DNA from 2 places in the Brevibacillus sp. B_LB10_24 genome. Region 1 is predicted to be linked to the other one. Evidence: riboswitches for the same ligand, from Rfam matches in the RefSeq annotation. Region 1 holds a riboswitch; the other holds the start of a gene.
The links. Region 1 has a riboswitch for glycine ahead of gcvT (glycine cleavage system aminomethyltransferase GcvT). Riboswitches for the same ligand answer to the same signal wherever they lie in the genome.

Region 1 (8,651 bases):
TCATCTCAGGTGACATCGGCGGGGTGAGAATAAAACGCCACTGTTCCATCTGCAGTCCCCCTTCTATGTATTCCGTCTTCATTGTACGCCAGCCCTGTGGTTTGCACAAGAAAGGAGGGGCTCACAAGTGCAGCCCCTCCGGTATCTGGCCCCGTCCGCCTACTGCGCATCCTTGCGGTAGTGCAGAATCGGCTTGCGTGCTGCCGTCGCTTCGTCCAGCCGCTTGACGACAGTCGTGTGCGGCGCCTCCTGGACGACCTCGGGCGTCTCTTCACATTCGCGGGCAATTTGCAGCATTACATCGATAAATTCGTCTAACGTCTCTTTTGACTCGGTTTCCGTCGGCTCGATCATCAGGCATTCGTCGACGATCAGCGGGAAGTAGACCGTCGGCGGATGATAGCCGAAATCCAGCAGACGTTTGGCGATATCCAGGGTGCGGACCCCCAGTTTTTTCTGGCGGACGCCCGACAGGACAAATTCGTGCTTGCAGACGCGGTCATACGGCAATTCGTAAGCCCCGGCCAACCTGCGCATCATGTAGTTGGCGTTCAGCACGGCGTTTTGCGATACCTGCAGCAAACCCTCCGCTCCCATCGTGCAGATGTACGTGTAGGCGCGCAGCAGGATGCCAAAGTTCCCGTAGTACGCCTTCACCCGTCCAATGGACTCCGGTCGTTCGTAATGGAGAGCGAAGCTGCCGTCCTCCTGTTTGACGACGATCGGTGCCGGCAGATGCGGCAAGAGGGATGCCTTTACCCCGACAGGGCCGGCACCGGGTCCGCCGCCGCCGTGAGGACCGGTGAACGTCTTGTGCAGATTGAGGTGGACGACGTCGAAGCCCATGTCTCCAGGTCGGGCTATCCCCAAGATAGCGTTGGCATTTGCCCCGTCGTAGTACAGCAGACCTCCCGCTTCGTGCACAATATTGGCCATTTCCACGATGTTTTCTTCAAACAGGCCGAGCGTGTTCGGGTTCGTCAGCATCAAAGCAGCCGTATCCGGCCCTACCGCCTGGCGCAGCGCTTCGATGTCCACCAGCCCGCGCTCGTCAGAAGGAATGGTGATCGTCTCCATACCAGCAATCGTCGCCGAGGCCGGGTTGGTGCCGTGGGCCGAGTTAGGGACGATTACCTTCGTCCGTTTCTCACCTCGGCTCTCATGGTAAGCGCGGATCATCATCAGCCCGGTCCACTCGCCGGCAGCACCAGCAGCAGGCTGCAGAGTGACTGCGTCCATCCCGGTGATTTCGGCCAAATCGCGCTGCAGGTTGTAGAGCACCTCAAGCGCGCCCTGGACAGTCTCGTCCGGCTGATAAGGGTGGATGGAAGCAAATCCGGGATAGCGGGCCACATCCTCATTGATTTTCGGATTGTACTTCATCGTGCAGGAGCCGAGCGGATAAAAACCCGAATCGACACCGTGATTGCGCGTCGACAACTCCGTATAGTGTCGCATCAGCTGCAATTCGGAAACCTCAGGCAGTTCTGCCGGCGTTTCGCGGATCAGGTGTTCAGGCAGCAAGTCGGCAACCTCTGTTTCCGGCACGTCAAGCGGCGGCAGACTGTAGCCGATCCGTCCCGGCTGGCTCAGTTCAAAGATCAGTGCTTTTTCTTTATCGTTACGCATGGATGATCGCCTCCATTTCCTTCACCAGGGAATCGATCTCCTGTTTCGTCCGAAGCTCTGTCACCGCGATCAGCACGTGACCGTCAAGCTCCGGATAGGACCGGCCAAGATCATATCCGCCGATGAACCCTTTGCCCAGAAGCGCTTTATTTACATTATTTACCTCTTTTGGCAATTTGATGACGAATTCGTTGAAGAACGGGGCGGCAAATACGATCTCCATCCCCTTCGCCTTGGCGAACTCCTTCTTGGCGTAATGCGCTTTTTGCAGGTTCATCATCGCCATTTCCTGCACGCCTTGTTTGCCCAGCGCTGTCAGGGCTACAGAGGCAGCGAGAGCGTTGAGCGCCTGGTTGGAACAGATGTTGGAGGTAGCTTTTTCACGGCGAATGTGCTGTTCTCGCGCTTGCAGAGTGAGGACAAAGCCGCGCTTGCCTTCCTCGTCCTTGGTCTGTCCGACGATGCGTCCGGGCATTTTTCGCATCAGCTTGGCGGTGGTGGCAAAGTAACCGCAGTGCGGCCCGCCAAACGCGGCGTGAATGCCAAATGGCTGCATGTCTCCGACCACGATGTCCGCTCCCAGTTTGCCCGGGGCTTCCAGGATGCCCAGAGCGACCGGGTTGGCCTTGACGATCAAGAGCGCCCCTTTGCCGTGAACCCATTTTTCGATCTCGGCCAAGTCTTCCATATTCCCAAAAAAGTTGGGATATTGCACGACGACAGCGCCCACGGTGTCATCCACTGTCTGCGTCAGCGCCTCCAGATCAGTCACGCCATCGCGATTGTAGCCGACCTCTTCTACTTCGACGCCTTGTCCGTACGCATAGGTTTTTAAAATGTCACGGGCTTCCGGATGTACTGCACGGGATACGACGACGCGTTTTTTGCCGGTGTGTCCTGCCGCCATCATCGACGCTTCCGCCATGGCGGTCGGTCCGTCATACATCGAAGAGTTGGCCACTTCCATGCCGGTCAGCTCGCAGACCATCGTCTGAAACTCAAAAATCGCCTGCAGCTCGCCCTGGCTGATCTCCGGCTGGTAGGGTGTATAAGCCGTATAGAACTCGGAACGGGAGATGACGTGATTCACCACGCTGGGAATGTAGTGCTGATACACGCCCGCTCCCAGGAAGCTGACATGTGTGTCAAAATTCACGTTTTTTCCCGCCAGACCCTTCATGTACTTGACCAGCTCAGGCTCGGGCATCGCCGGCGTAATGTCAAGCTCGCGGTTAAACCGGATGTCTCGGGGAATGTCGGCAAACAGTTCTTCAACCGACTGGATGCCGAGCGCCTGCAGCATCTCGCGCTTATCTTGATCGGTCTGGGGCAGATAACGGTATTGCACAGTGAAATCCTCCTTCAAGTCCTATTTTTTCGGACGCTTGTAAAATGGCGTGGCGACAACCTGGGCCTTCAGGCGCTTGCCGCGAATTTCTACTTCAATAAGGCTGCCCAGCTCGGCGTGTTCCCGTTTCAACAGGGCCAGACCGACGTTTTTCTTTAAAGTGGGCGACTGTGTACCCGTCGTGACTTCACCAATCTGTTCCCCGCCGGAAAATACGGGGTAGTGGGAGCGCGGTATGCCGCGATCGATCATCTCGATGCCAACCAGCTTTCTCAGTGCGCCGCCCTCCTTCTGCGCCTTGAGCGCCTCGCTGCCGATAAAGGGAACAGCCTTATCCGTCTTGACGGCAAAACCGATGCCCGCTTCGATCGGGGTAATGTCTCGGCTTAGCTCTTGGCCGTACAGCGGCAGCTTTGCTTCAAACCGAAGCGTGTCGCGAGCGCCGAGGCCGCACGGCAAAAGCCCGTCTTCCTTGCCCGCCTGAAGCAGTGCCTCCCAAAGCTCTGCTGCCTTGCCTGCGGCCAGGTAGAGTTCGAATCCGTCTTCCCCTGTGTAACCCGTCCGGGAAATCAGCACCGGAATGCCGGCAAGATCGAGATTTCGCTCAAAGTGGAAAGGTCTGATCTGCGACAGATCGAAATCCGTCAGCTTCCCCAGGATGTTCTCCGCCAGCGGTCCCTGGATCGCCAGCAAGGCCGTTTCGTCGGAAAGATTGGCAATGGAGACACCAGCGGTCTTATGCTCCTGCATCCAGGCGAGATCCTTGTCGATGTTGCTCGCATTGATCACCAGAAAATAGTGATCGTCGGCAATTTTGTAGACGAGCAGATCATCTACCGTCCCGCCGTCCGGATAGCACATCGCACTGTACTGCGCCTGTCCGTCCTCCAATTTGCTGACATCGTTGGTCGTCAGCCGCTGCAGGAAGTCAAGGGCTCCTTCCCCCTTTACTTCTACCTCCCCCATGTGGGAGACGTCAAACAACCCGGCCTTCGTCCGAACAGCTTCGTGCTCCTGGGAAATCCCGGAGAATTGTACCGGCAATTCCCAACCGCCAAAGTCGATTGTTTTTCCGCCATACCTGGCATACAGGTCATACAGCGGGGTGCGCTTTAACTCTGCCATGTTACCTCCACCTCCATCGTCTTCCTTGCTGCCTTTCACTTTGGCCCAAGCTCATTCGATTTTGGGCATGAAAAAAGACAGAAAAGCAGAAGAAAGAACGCGATTGCGCGTCTCTTTCTTCTCCTTCTCTGTCCTTTTACCTGAGAGTTACCTCGTGCCGCAAAGCACACAAGTTTCCCCTTTGGTGGCTTCCGCTTATCCCAAGCCGAAGCGCTCTCCAGAGATGCGTCCAGCAGAGGTTCTTTTGCCTGAGAGATTCACCTGCACAAGGTTTGCTCCTTCGGCGCTGCCTCAAATTGCGGCAGTCTCTCCCTACTACTCTCATCCGCCATACATAATCGCTATTCGCTTATTCCATACTATATGTATCCTACCACGACCAGGGTGTATTTGGGAATAACCAATTCAGCAAAACAGCAGAAAAACTGAACGTTTTATTTATAGTTATCAAAAACGTTTGGTTTTAACCGCGATAAACTCATGATCAAAAGCCAGAAGCAAAAGGAGTCATCACAATGACGAATATTCCCATCGCATTCGATCGCACCTGGCTGCCCGCCTTGCAAGATCTGATGCAAAATGACGGTCCGTGGCACAAATGGGAACTGTTCCAACTTGCTCTTGAAGCCGAAGAAGCCTTGGCGGTCAAAGAATTTGACCGGCTTCAAGCATTGAAATACTTGCCCCATGTGAAGCCCTACCCCCACCAGATCAGCACGGCGGAAAAAGTGCTGAACGAAATGCGCGGCCGGGCCATTCTCGCCGATGAGGTCGGGCTAGGCAAAACGATTGAAGCCGGGCTGATCATGAAGGAATACATGGTGAGGGGATTGGCCAAAAAAATCCTCATCCTCGTCCCGGCATCGCTCGTCATTCAATGGACGAAGGAATTGAACCAAAAGTTTGGCATCCCGGCCGTCGCCCAGAAAAAAGAGTACATGTGGCGCCAGTACGACGTGGTGGTCGGTTCGATCGACACGGCCAAACGCGACCCGCACCGCCGTCACGTACTTGACATCGAGTACGACATGCTGGTGATCGATGAGGCCCACAAATTAAAAAACAAGCGCACCCGCAACTATCAATTTGCCAAAGAGATCAAGAAAAAATACTGTTTGCTGCTGACGGCAACCCCGATCCAGAACGAAATGGACGAGCTGTACAACTTGATCAATCTGCTCCGTCCGGGACATCTGGGTCCCTCTCACGAATTTGCCACGAATTATGTGGAAGGGAAGCGGCAGGCAAAGAACAATGAACAGTTGAAGACGGAAATCGGCAAGGTGATGATCCGCAACCGGCGCAGCGACGGCGGGATCGAATTTACCGAACGGCAGGTGAAGTCGATCCCGATTGAGTTGTCGAATGAGGAGTGGGCGCTGTACCAAGGCGTCACTGATTTTGTCCGCCAAACCTACCGTGCCGACATCGGCGGGATCAACGCCCTTGCTCTGATCACGCTGCAGCGGGAAGTCTGCTCCAGCCGGGAGGCGGCGTTTATGACCCTGTACAACATGCATCAGCGGACGGCAGAAGGGTCGAAGGAACAGGCAGCGATCCTCGAACTGGTAGAGATGATCAAGCGGATCGAAACCCACTCCAAGGCAGCCAAAACCGTCGAGCTGCTAAAGCAGATAGACGACAAGGTGATCATTTTCACCGAGTACCGCGCGACCCAAAACTACCTGCAAAAATACCTCGGCGAGCACGGCATCACCTCGGTTCCTTTCCGCGGCGGCTTCAAGCGCAGCAAGAAGGACTGGATGACCGAGCTGTTCCAGAATCGCGCACAGGTGCTGGTCGCTACCGAAGCGGGCGGCGAGGGAATCAACCTGCAGTTTTGCAATCAGGTGATCAACTACGACCTGCCGTGGAATCCGATGCGAATCGAGCAGCGAATCGGCCGTGTGCACCGGTTGGGCCAGAAGCGTGACGTCCACATTTACAACCTGTCCACCACCGGAACGATCGAGGAGCACATCCTCCATCTGCTCTATGAAAAGATCGACTTGTTCGAGATGGTGATCGGAGAACTGGATGAAATCGTCGACCGGCTCGGCTTGCTCTCCTCCCTGGAGCAAAACATTATCGATATCATCATGGAATCAGGGTCAGAAAAAGAGATGGCGTTAAAGTTGGACAACATTGGCCAAGCAATCAATTCCATACGGCAGAGCGCCCTGGCAGACAAAGCCAAGAAACTCTCATAACCCCAGATACCGCAAAGGAGGGGCCTTCCGTGGAACAGCAGCAGATGCGCAGATTTATCGAAACCTATTTGGCAGCCTTTTCTTCCCATATCTGTGAATCGCACCCTGACTATCTGACGGTCAAACTGCCGGAAGCAATCGACAAGGATATCGGCAACCGGCCTTTTTACTGGTCGTGGATCGAAAAGATGAACATGCCTCCCCAGCCGATGGTCCTCACGTTTGCGTTTGATCCGGACCGGATGCCGGAAGGTGTCCGGGCCGAACTGCTTCACCTGGGCGCAGGCCGGCTGCAGCAAATTTTTCGCTCTGCCCAAAAACACGGCAGGTTTGTCTGCATGTATGAGCTTGCCCCGACCGTTCACCAAAGCAGCGCCAAGCGGCGTTCAATGCCGCTTGTCCCCTGGTTCGGCGTGAATGTGAAAATTTCGTTCATCTGCGACAAAAAGAAAGACTTGCTTCTCTACCTTGGCGTCAATCTCCATCAACCCAAGGTCATTTTTGACTTTTATCCGTCGGTGAGAAAGCTGGCGCTCTCCCCTACCATCCCCGACTACTTCTACACGCTGGACCAGCGGATGACGCTGGAGCAGGCGGTTGAATTGGTCAAACAGGCTGTCGACGAAACGATCGGGCGGGAGGATCATCGCTGGGCAGAATTGGCCCGGGAGCGGTTGGCACAGGAACTGGAGATCTTGGAGGCGTACTACACGCAGCTGACAGACAGAGAGAGTTCCTCCAAAGAGACGGCCAGCGAGGGTTCGTCCCAAGAGACTGCGGATTCGGCAGAGGACGATCCTGGAGCGACGGGTACTGCTGAAGCAGGAGAAGAACTGCCGCCGCCCCCTCCTTATCCTCCCTCAGAGGAACCCGTTTCATGGGAGCAGCACCAGTCGACAGGCGGCAGAATCTTGGACTTTTTGCGGATGAATGGCATTCCTGTCACACCAAAAGAACAGATCGAGCAGACGGAGTGGCGTAAGAGTACGCCGCAGGAAGAGCGTGAGCGGCGGATTGCCGAACTGAAGTGGCAGTACGAACCGAGGATCGAAGTGACCCTGGTCAACGCCGGCCTGTTTTACCTGCACAGCACCCCCTCGTTTGCTGCGGAACCGCAAAATATGTAAAAGATCAACGAGAAAAAACGGTCTGCCCTTGACAATAAGCAACAAATCTTTTTTCTGAAAGTGGTTACAATAAAAATGTAACCTTTGTTAAGGGATGGTGTTTGTCCATTGAATGCAAAACTACCGTCTATACTCTTGTTTGTTCTGCTGCTGATGATGCTGCCCTCCATTCACGTACCTGCGATGGAACAGGATTGGAGCCAACAGTTTCAGCAGCAGGTTCAGCACTGGATTTCAGACCTGGCGGCCAAAGACAAACAGTTTAAAACGTGGCAGGATGCAAAGCCGACCGTTCAAGCTCTCGGCCCGGGCAGCCACCAATGGCTGATTACGCTGTCGGCAAAAGGAAAGAACGTGGGATACCTGGTGGTGGCGGAAGCACCCGAGAGCAAAGGCAACCTGGCCAAATTTGTCTTGCTCGAATACGGACTTGGCGAATTTATCCTGTTCGATGATGCATTTGCCCCTCAAAATATAGCGGCCGAGCCGGTTTACGACGGGTTTTCCTCCTATTGGCGGGTTGCTCAGCATGGAGGCGACTTATATGTGAATGCCAAGACGGGAGAAAGGTATCCTGCTGCTCTAACCCCGGATCCCTCTGTCGTCAACACGCTTTCTTTACAAGAAGTGATTAATCCGGGGCAGCAGTTGACGGCATCGACGACCTTGGAAGAGAACGAAACAGATCCATTTGACGACATTAGCTGGATCGGGGCCGGACCGCTCAGAACGGAGGGCGAAGGGGACAAGCCCTGGATGAAATTGATGCAAGCTGGCGACGCTCCTTCGCACCCGGTCGTCGTCTCCGCCTCCTTGTTTCACGATGAGGTGATGGCTCCGTATTCTGTTGGAACAATTCACGTCTGGAGCGACCGGCTTGCCTACATCGGCGTCTGGGATGAAGGACTGAGATTTCTGCCCTATTCCTACGTAAACCGGGTGGGGAAAATCATCATCCCTCCTGAACAGCAAAAAGGTGTCTCGTGATCGTTCGAGACACCTTTGTTTCTACCCTAGTATTGATGGTCGGTAGGAGAGCAGCGTTCATGCACTTCGTGAAAAACTTCCTCCGCCGTCAATCCCTCCGCACTGATTACAGGAGCACCGGCAAACGTTTTGTTTTCTACGCCCATGATGTTTTCATCCAGCCCTGTGATGACCACGGCGTCAACCATTTGCTGGCTGTTCCCTAAATCAACGACATCGTAACCG
Region 2 (7,576 bases), on a different contig from region 1:
CCATCTCTCCTCTTATCTCTTTGTTTCCTCACAACAAGAATTCACAAGATGTTACTGGTCCGTAAGGGAAGTTGCTTGGCGTCATCATTGTACAAAGAGCAAACGGCGAAGCACCAAGCCGTTTGCTTTTTTCTTGATGTTTGGTACCAAAAGCGATTACTGTTCCAACACCTTTTCAAGCTCGCCGCACCATTTACTCCAGCCATACTTAGCGCCTTCGAGTCCTTGAACGTTTGAGAAACCGGTTTGTTCGAGATGGAGGTTAACCTTTCCGTCCCCTAAATCCTGCAGCGTCCAGGTGACTGTGTGCTTCTCCTCTCCGCTGGCCCAAGTATAGGACAAACGGTTTGGTGCGTCCACGATAAGTACTTCTCCGTCAATAATTCCATTCCACCATTGGGTCGGTTGAGCGCGAAACTGAAAACGGTGTCCTACAACGGGCTTAAAATCATTATCCATTGCCTGACCGGTGTGGATGTCGACCACCCACCTGGCAAGCTTGCTTGAATCGGTTAAGGCGGACCAAAGCTTCTCGATTGATGTCGTATACTGAAAATCCAAGGTTAATGATAAACTCATTCTTCTTCCTCCTCTAATAGTTGGTTTAAGCGCAACATATTCGTACTCCAGAACTTGTTGTAGAAAGCCACCCAATCTTGAACTTCTCTGAGTGGAGAGGCGTTTAGCCTAAATCGCGTTTCTCTGCCGACTTTTCGGTCAAGTACCAGTCCGGCCTCTTTCAGGATTGTCAAATGCTTGGATACAGCTGTACGGCCCATTTGAAACTGTGACGTTAACTCATGAAGCGGTTTCTCCTCTGCCTCTGCTAACAGACGAATCAGTTGGCGCCTCGTTGGATCTGCAATCGCGTCAAACACATCCCGAAATTGTTTGTTTTCGCTCATGGCACCCCCCTCCAAAATATTATTTTCTGTAGGACAAACCTATTGGTAGTACGGGGGAACAGTTGAAGCTTATGCAGGTTCCAAACTTTCCAAATGACTAATTGCTAATTGGACACTATTTAGTGTCGATTTGATTATAGGCCACCATTTGGTGTCGTGTCAACAACATTTGCTGCGCTGGAAAAGTTGCCTGCGGCATCGCAAGGCGTTGGAAGTCTCTTCAAAGCTTGCAATCACTGATGATCAGCAGGAAATTATCAATAAGTTTCCCATTTTCTTCTGTTTCCGGACTCTTAAGCGAAAACGATCGTTTTGTTCCCGTAAACGATCACTTTGTCCTCTACATGCCATGAGATAGCTTGTGCCAAGACGTTTCGCTCTACGCGGCGCCCAGCCACCTTCAGATCGGATTCATTCAGGCGGTGATTGACTCTGATGACGTCCTGCTCAATAATCGGCCCCTCATCGAGATCATTGGTCACGTAGTGTGCGGTTGCGCCGATCAGTTTTACGCCGCGCATAAATGCCCGTTTGTAGGGATTGGCGCCAATGAACGCGGGAAGGAATGAGTGATGGATGTTAATGATTTGATTGGGGTAATGCGCGATGAAACGCGGAGAGAGTATTTGCATGTACCTTGCCAGCACGAGGAAGTCTGCCTTTCCCCGCAAAATCTCCAGGGCTGCCTGCTCCGCTTCTTCTTTGGTTTGCGTATTCGTCGGGATGTGGTAAAAAGGAATTCCGTAAGATTCCACGGTATCCTTTACATCGGGATGATTGCTGATAACCATGGGGATGTCGACGAGAATCTCTCTGGACTTCCAGCGCCATAAGAGTTCGACTAAACAATGGTCCATCTTGGATACAAAAATTGCCATCCGTTTGGTTTGACTCCCCTTGCTGAGGCGCCATTCCATCGGGTACTCCTGTGCCATGTTGGACAGATCCTGCTCCAATTGCGGGTAGGAAGCTTCAAGCGAATCCAAATCAAAGAGGATGCGCATAAAAAACATGCCGTCCCGAGGGTCTGTCGTATGCTGATCAAACTGTACGATATTTGCTTTGTAGCCAAATAACAGGTTGGATACGGCAGAGATGATCCCCAGACGCTCCGGGCAGGAGATCAACAGCACAGCTCTGTTTTCCTTTTTGGCCAAATCGTGATCCATTTCAATCCCTCCGTTTTTATTCCCCCATAATCAACAGGGAGTATGGATATTGAATATTCTTCCCCCTATCACGGGCGTCTTCTCATACGTAAAAAAAGACAGGGGAAAGAAAGATTACGATCATCTCCCTTTCCTCTGTCCTTTTACCTGAGAGTTTAATTCCGCCTTGTGGCGCAGAGTATTCCCCTTTGGTGGCTTTTCAGCGCTCTCCAGAGGTACGTCCAATCGCAGTATCTTTACCTGAGAGATTAATCCCAAAGGGTTTTTTGGGACTTGCTCCTTCGGTGCTAAACCAATCGTCTAGTCTCTCCTGCAATCTTCATCCGCAGCTATTGAAATGATAGGAACATTTTTTCCAGTAAAGCACGGGTACCATATTCTTGTCAATTCGAAAAAGAAACGGTATTCCGTCAATTCAACCTACTCTCATCTTTTATGTCTGGCGATGAAGTCACAAATCCGTCTTACCCCTTCCAACAGCTGCGATTCTTCTGTTGCAAGAGATATGCGGACCATTTTGCTGGTGAGCTCTCCAAAGGTGGTGCCCGGTGCTACCGCCACTTTTTCCTCTTTCAGCAAATCCAGCGCCAGCTCATCGGCTGTCCGATCCAGTTCCGACATATCAACCAGCATATAGAAAGCGCCGTCCGGTTTGAACGCTTTTACGTTTGCCTGTGTAAACAAATCGTATGCTTTGTCCCGTCTCTGTTTGTAGCTTTCCCTCATCTCCTCAACAAAGTCCTGCGGCCCGCGGATCGAAGCCTCGGCTGCTTTTTGCGAAATGGAGGAGGCGCAAGAGATCAAGGGCAGCAGCACTTTTCCCATTAGCGCGGTAATTTCCGGATTGGCCACGGCGTAGCCGATTCGCCAACCGGTCATCGCGTAGTTTTTCGACGCGCCAAATATGCTGATAACACGGCCATCGGTGTCAAACGCCTTTGGACTGATATGAGTACCATCGAAGACAATCCCGTCGTACACTTCGTCCGATATCACGTACAGATCGTGTTTGACGGCAAATGCCAGCAATTCCATGATCTGTTCCCGCGTCAGCACGGCTCCCGTCGGGTTCCCCGGGGTATTGATGAAAATCGCCTTGGTTTTCGGTGTAACCAGTCGTTCCAGCTCCTCCAGATCAGGGGCAAAACCGTTCTCCATCCGCAAATGATATCTTCTGGCTGCCGACCCTTGCGCGAGTGCCATCATTTCATAAGCCGGCCAGCCCGGATCGGGAATCAGGATTTCTTCATCAGCGTCGGCAATCGCCTGTAAACAGGCGGTCAAAGCCGTTACTGCACCGGTGGTGACCAGTACCTGTTCACTTGTGATCGTTAAGCCATAGCGGCGGGCAAGATGCTCACACAGTGCATCCCGCAGCGATGGAAAGCCGTACACCGAGGTGTAGCCAGTAAAACCTTCGTTCATGGCTGCAGTGGCTGCTTCCCGGATATGCAGCGGCGTATTGGCGTTAGGTTCACCCACTTCCAGATGAATGGCATCGGGAATCGCCGCGGATAGCTCCATGAGCTGGCGGATTCCTGAATGAGGCAGCCTGCTTCTCGTTTTGGACAATTCTTTCATACTCGTATCTCTCCTTCGCGTTTTGGATACACGATCTTAAAAGTACGTAGATGAGTCTTACCTATTTCTCTGTTTTTTAATATGATAAGGTTCATAGATACCGGTGTCTCCATCCAATTGGTTTGCATCTGGGAGCCAACCAAGCTTTATCAGAGAGTCGTCACATTTGCAGACCGCAAGACGAGGTGAAATACATGTTCCTATCCGACTGGAAGCCAAATCGCGCCGACCCGGTCCCTTTGTATAAGCAGATCACGCATTTCATCAAGCAAAAAATTAGCAATGGGGAGTGGCCGCTAGGGAGTAAAATTCCCACGGAGCGGATGTTAGCGCGAGAGTTCGGTGTCAATCGAAGCACGGTCGTAACTGCTTTTGCCGAATTGACTGCCGAGGGCCTGATCGAGGGGAGCAGCGGAAGCGGAACGAGAGTGGTAAACAATACGTGGTCGATCATGGCGGCCAACTCGGCGCCCGATTGGGATGCCTATACCAGATCCGGTGTCTACCGGCCCAGTCTGCCCACCGTTCAAGACATTAATCAATCGGAAAACAGTCCAACGATCATTCGTCTGGGCACAGCAGGTCCTCCCCCCGAACTTTTTCCGACTGACATGCTGCAATCCATCCTGCCCAAGCTGCCGGCCATGATGAAATCGCTGGATTACGAGGATCCCAAGGGACTGCTTTATCTGAGACAGCAGATAAGCGATTACGCGAGGAAAAGAGGAATCGTGGCCTCGCCATCCTCCATCCTGATCGTATCAGGAGCGCTGCAAGCTCTTCAACTGATCTCGATGGGTCTCTTGAAGCGGGGATCTGTCGTTTTGGCGGAAAAACCTTCCTATGTCCAGTCTCTGTCTGTGTTTCAATCTGCGGGAATGAGGATGGCAGGGCTGCCGCTCGATCAAGATGGCCTCGTGACGGATGCGATTCCGCAGCAGAAGCGGGAGCTAAAGGCGGCGATGCTCTATACAATCCCCTGCTTTCACAACCCTACCGGCATCTTGATGGCCGAAGAGCGGCGCAAGCAGCTGCTGGCGATATGCGAGCGGGAGCAGCTCCCGATCGTCGAGGATGATGTCTATCGGGATTTATGGCTTGACCACATTCCGCCCGCTCCGTTAAAAGCAAGGGATAAAAACGGCTTGGTGCTGTACCTGGGAAGCATGTCGAAGACCTTGGGGCCTGGACTTCGCATCGGTTGGCTGATCGGCCCGGATCCTGTCATCAACCGGCTGGCCGACCTCAAAATGCAGTTGGATTACGGGTCGAGCTCCCTGTCGCAATGGACCGTCGCTGAGTGCCTGAGAAGCGGCCTGTACGAGCAGCATTTGCTGCAGACAAGAGAGACTTTGCAGAGACGCCGGGAGGCCGCCTTACATGCGTTGGACACATATATGACAGGAATGGCCTCGTGGAGCTGCCCCTCTGGCGGATTTTTCATTTGGCTGCGGCTGCATCGTCCTGTTTCGATGCGGGCGCTGTTTGAGAAAGCCCTCCAACAAGAAGTTTTGCTCTACCCCGGGAATATTTACGACCGGTCTGATCACCATCATCTACGGCTTTCATACGGCAGTGCATCGCCGGCCGAATTGGAAGAAGGAATTTCGCGATTGGCGAAGATCATTCAGAAATTTGAACGATAGGCCAAAAGAGCCGATATCCCGCCTAAAGGAGGAATATCGGCTCTCGTGCTTACTGGATAAGATTATTGGACGAAATCTTCCTCTGTCAAATCCATATTGACTCCCATGGCGGCACGGCTGCCGTCGGCTGCGGCATAGATCAATTGGGAAGGTGCGATGTATGAAGCATCCCCGGCGGCGTATAAACCAGGTATCGAGGTTCGTCCCAATGGATCCGTCTTGATCCCGCCGTGCTCCGTCCGTTCACAACCCAATTGTTCTCCAAACGGTGTACTTTGCACAAACTGGGGAGTCACGAAGCCGCCAGTCCGCGGAACTCTGATCCCATCGGCAAAGCGAACCTGCTCAAGCTGTCCGTTTTGGCCGATAAAAGCCGCAATTGGCTGCTCCCTGACTACGACCCCCTTTGATTCCAGCTGTGTTTTTTGCTCATCCGACAGGGACGCCATGCCGTTCGTACAGACGACCAAATCCTCGCTCCAATTGAGGACCAGTTTAGCAATATGAAAAGCGGACGGATGTTCGGAAACAACGACAAGCGGTTGATCCCGCAGCTCCCAGCCGTCGCAATAGGGGCAATTGAACAAGCTTTTCCCGTACAGCGGATAAAATCCATCGATCTCGGGAAATATCTCCTTTACGCCAGTCGCCAGGATCAGTTTTCGCGCTTGAACGCGAAGGCCCGCCGAATCGAGCAGCTCAAATCCGGATGCAAGCTTGCCAACGGAAACAACCTCGGTTTGCAGATGATCGACTGACGGGTAACGCAGGACTTCCTCATAAGCAATACGGCGGAACTCGCCCGGTGTGGTGCCGTCTCTTGTAATAAAGCCGTGGGAAGCATGTGTGACGGCATTTCTCGGCTGATTGTTGTCGATCAAAGCCACCCTTCTCCTCGCCCGGCCAAGCACAAGGGCTGCATTCAACCCGGCGGGTCCTCCGCCAATAATCGCGCAATCATACATCATGACATTCATCTCCTTTAAATAGATATTAAAGACTTATTATATCTGTAATAAAGCCAAAAATTTTTAATAGCAAACCAACCCCGTTTTCCCATAACGGGGCCTATCCTACACTTTCGCTAGCTTTTCTGCCAGGTCAGCCAATTTCGTTTGTTTGAGATGCTGCTCCATCTTCTCTTCGGCTTCCTTCATTACAGCCTGGATCAGGCATTCTTCGCCGTGGACAAAATCGCATTCAAATAGAGAAGCCGTGCCTTCAATGGCCTGGATAATGTCCAAAAACGTGATGTCGTCTTTTTTGCGGGACAACCGATAGCCCCCATTAGCGCCGGACACCGATTCGATCATCCCCGCTTTTACGAGCCTTGTCAAAATTTTGGAGAGATACGTTGGAGAGACGCCTTGAGACTCCGCCAGCTGTTGAACGCCTACCGGCTTGACCGGAGAAGCGGCCATGAGTGCAAGCATGGTATGCAGGGCATAATTGGTCGCTTTTGTAAATCTCATGATGGCACCTCATTTACAGACTTAATATATCTATAATATCTTTAGAGTGGTTGGTATGTCAAGCCTTGGCTTCAAATCGCCCGGTTGTATTTTTCGATTTCCAGGAATGCCATGAGCAATATCCTGGTTGAGGCTAATACAGGTGTATCCAGGAAAGTGATACGTTTTCTTGGGTGCAGGAACAGCCCCATGCTTTTTCAAAAAACGCCCGCCAATATCATCCAGTTCTTTTGTCGTCATTCCCGCGCGTGCGTGACGTTTCATTTCACGTATCGTCCATGCAACGATTTTTCCAATTTCCTTTAGGGCATCAATGTCTTTTTGAGATCCGATTGTCATAAATGGTCCCCTCCGCTTTTAGATATTTTTATCTTACTACAAAGGAGGAATTTTCCATTAGCCTGCTATGATATTTTATGCCAGCATTAGAAATAGTTCATACTCATTGCTTCACGGACCTCTTCCATTGTTTCTTTTGCTGCAAGGCGTGCTTTTTTTGTCCCTGAGATGAGTATTTCATCTATTTTTTTCGGATCGTTTTGATACACGATTCTTCGTTCCCGTATTGGTTCAAGCAGGTCGTTAATCCTTTGCGTAATGTTTCGCTTGCATTCCATACACCCGATTTGCCCTTTTTTACAGCTTTCATAAATCTCATCGGAGCCTTCTTTACGAAATGCTTGATGATAAGCATAGATCGGGCAAATATCAGGATGGCCGATATCCGTTTTGCGAATTCGGGCTGGATCAGTCGTCGCTTTTTGTATCTTCTCCTGCACCTCTTCTCGGCTAGAATCCAGATA

Region 2: linked by a shared signal. The riboswitch ahead of purU (formyltetrahydrofolate deformylase) and the one ahead of gcvT (glycine cleavage system aminomethyltransferase GcvT) in region 1 are both predicted to bind glycine.

Annotation. Positions count from the first base shown of each region.
Region 1 covers NZ_JBJQOQ010000012.1:77,574-86,224, reverse strand. Annotated here, with positions in the region: gene ACI7RC_RS13215 (lipoate--protein ligase family protein) at 1-49, opposite strand, end outside; gene gcvPB (aminomethyl-transferring glycine dehydrogenase subunit GcvPB) at 160-1,629, opposite strand; gene gcvPA (aminomethyl-transferring glycine dehydrogenase subunit GcvPA) at 1,622-2,932, opposite strand; gene gcvT (glycine cleavage system aminomethyltransferase GcvT) at 2,999-4,102, opposite strand; glycine riboswitch at 4,221-4,328, opposite strand; glycine riboswitch at 4,329-4,427, opposite strand; gene ACI7RC_RS13195 (DEAD/DEAH box helicase) at 4,618-6,312, shown strand; gene ACI7RC_RS13190 (YqhG family protein) at 6,342-7,439, shown strand; gene ACI7RC_RS13185 (hypothetical protein) at 7,548-8,426, shown strand; gene ACI7RC_RS13180 (YkuS family protein) at 8,453-8,651, opposite strand, start outside.
Region 2 covers NZ_JBJQOQ010000011.1:109,975-117,550, reverse strand. Annotated here, with positions in the region: gene ACI7RC_RS12660 (SRPBCC family protein) at 157-579, opposite strand; gene ACI7RC_RS12655 (ArsR/SmtB family transcription factor) at 576-905, opposite strand; gene purU (formyltetrahydrofolate deformylase) at 1,199-2,074, opposite strand; glycine riboswitch at 2,200-2,292, opposite strand; glycine riboswitch at 2,293-2,397, opposite strand; gene ACI7RC_RS12645 (pyridoxal phosphate-dependent aminotransferase) at 2,501-3,655, opposite strand; gene pdxR (MocR-like pyridoxine biosynthesis transcription factor PdxR) at 3,850-5,301, shown strand; gene ACI7RC_RS12635 (NAD(P)/FAD-dependent oxidoreductase) at 5,364-6,269, opposite strand; gene ACI7RC_RS12630 (RrF2 family transcriptional regulator) at 6,375-6,773, opposite strand; gene ACI7RC_RS12625 (M24 family metallopeptidase) at 6,804-7,112, opposite strand; gene trpS (tryptophan--tRNA ligase) at 7,199-7,576, opposite strand, start outside.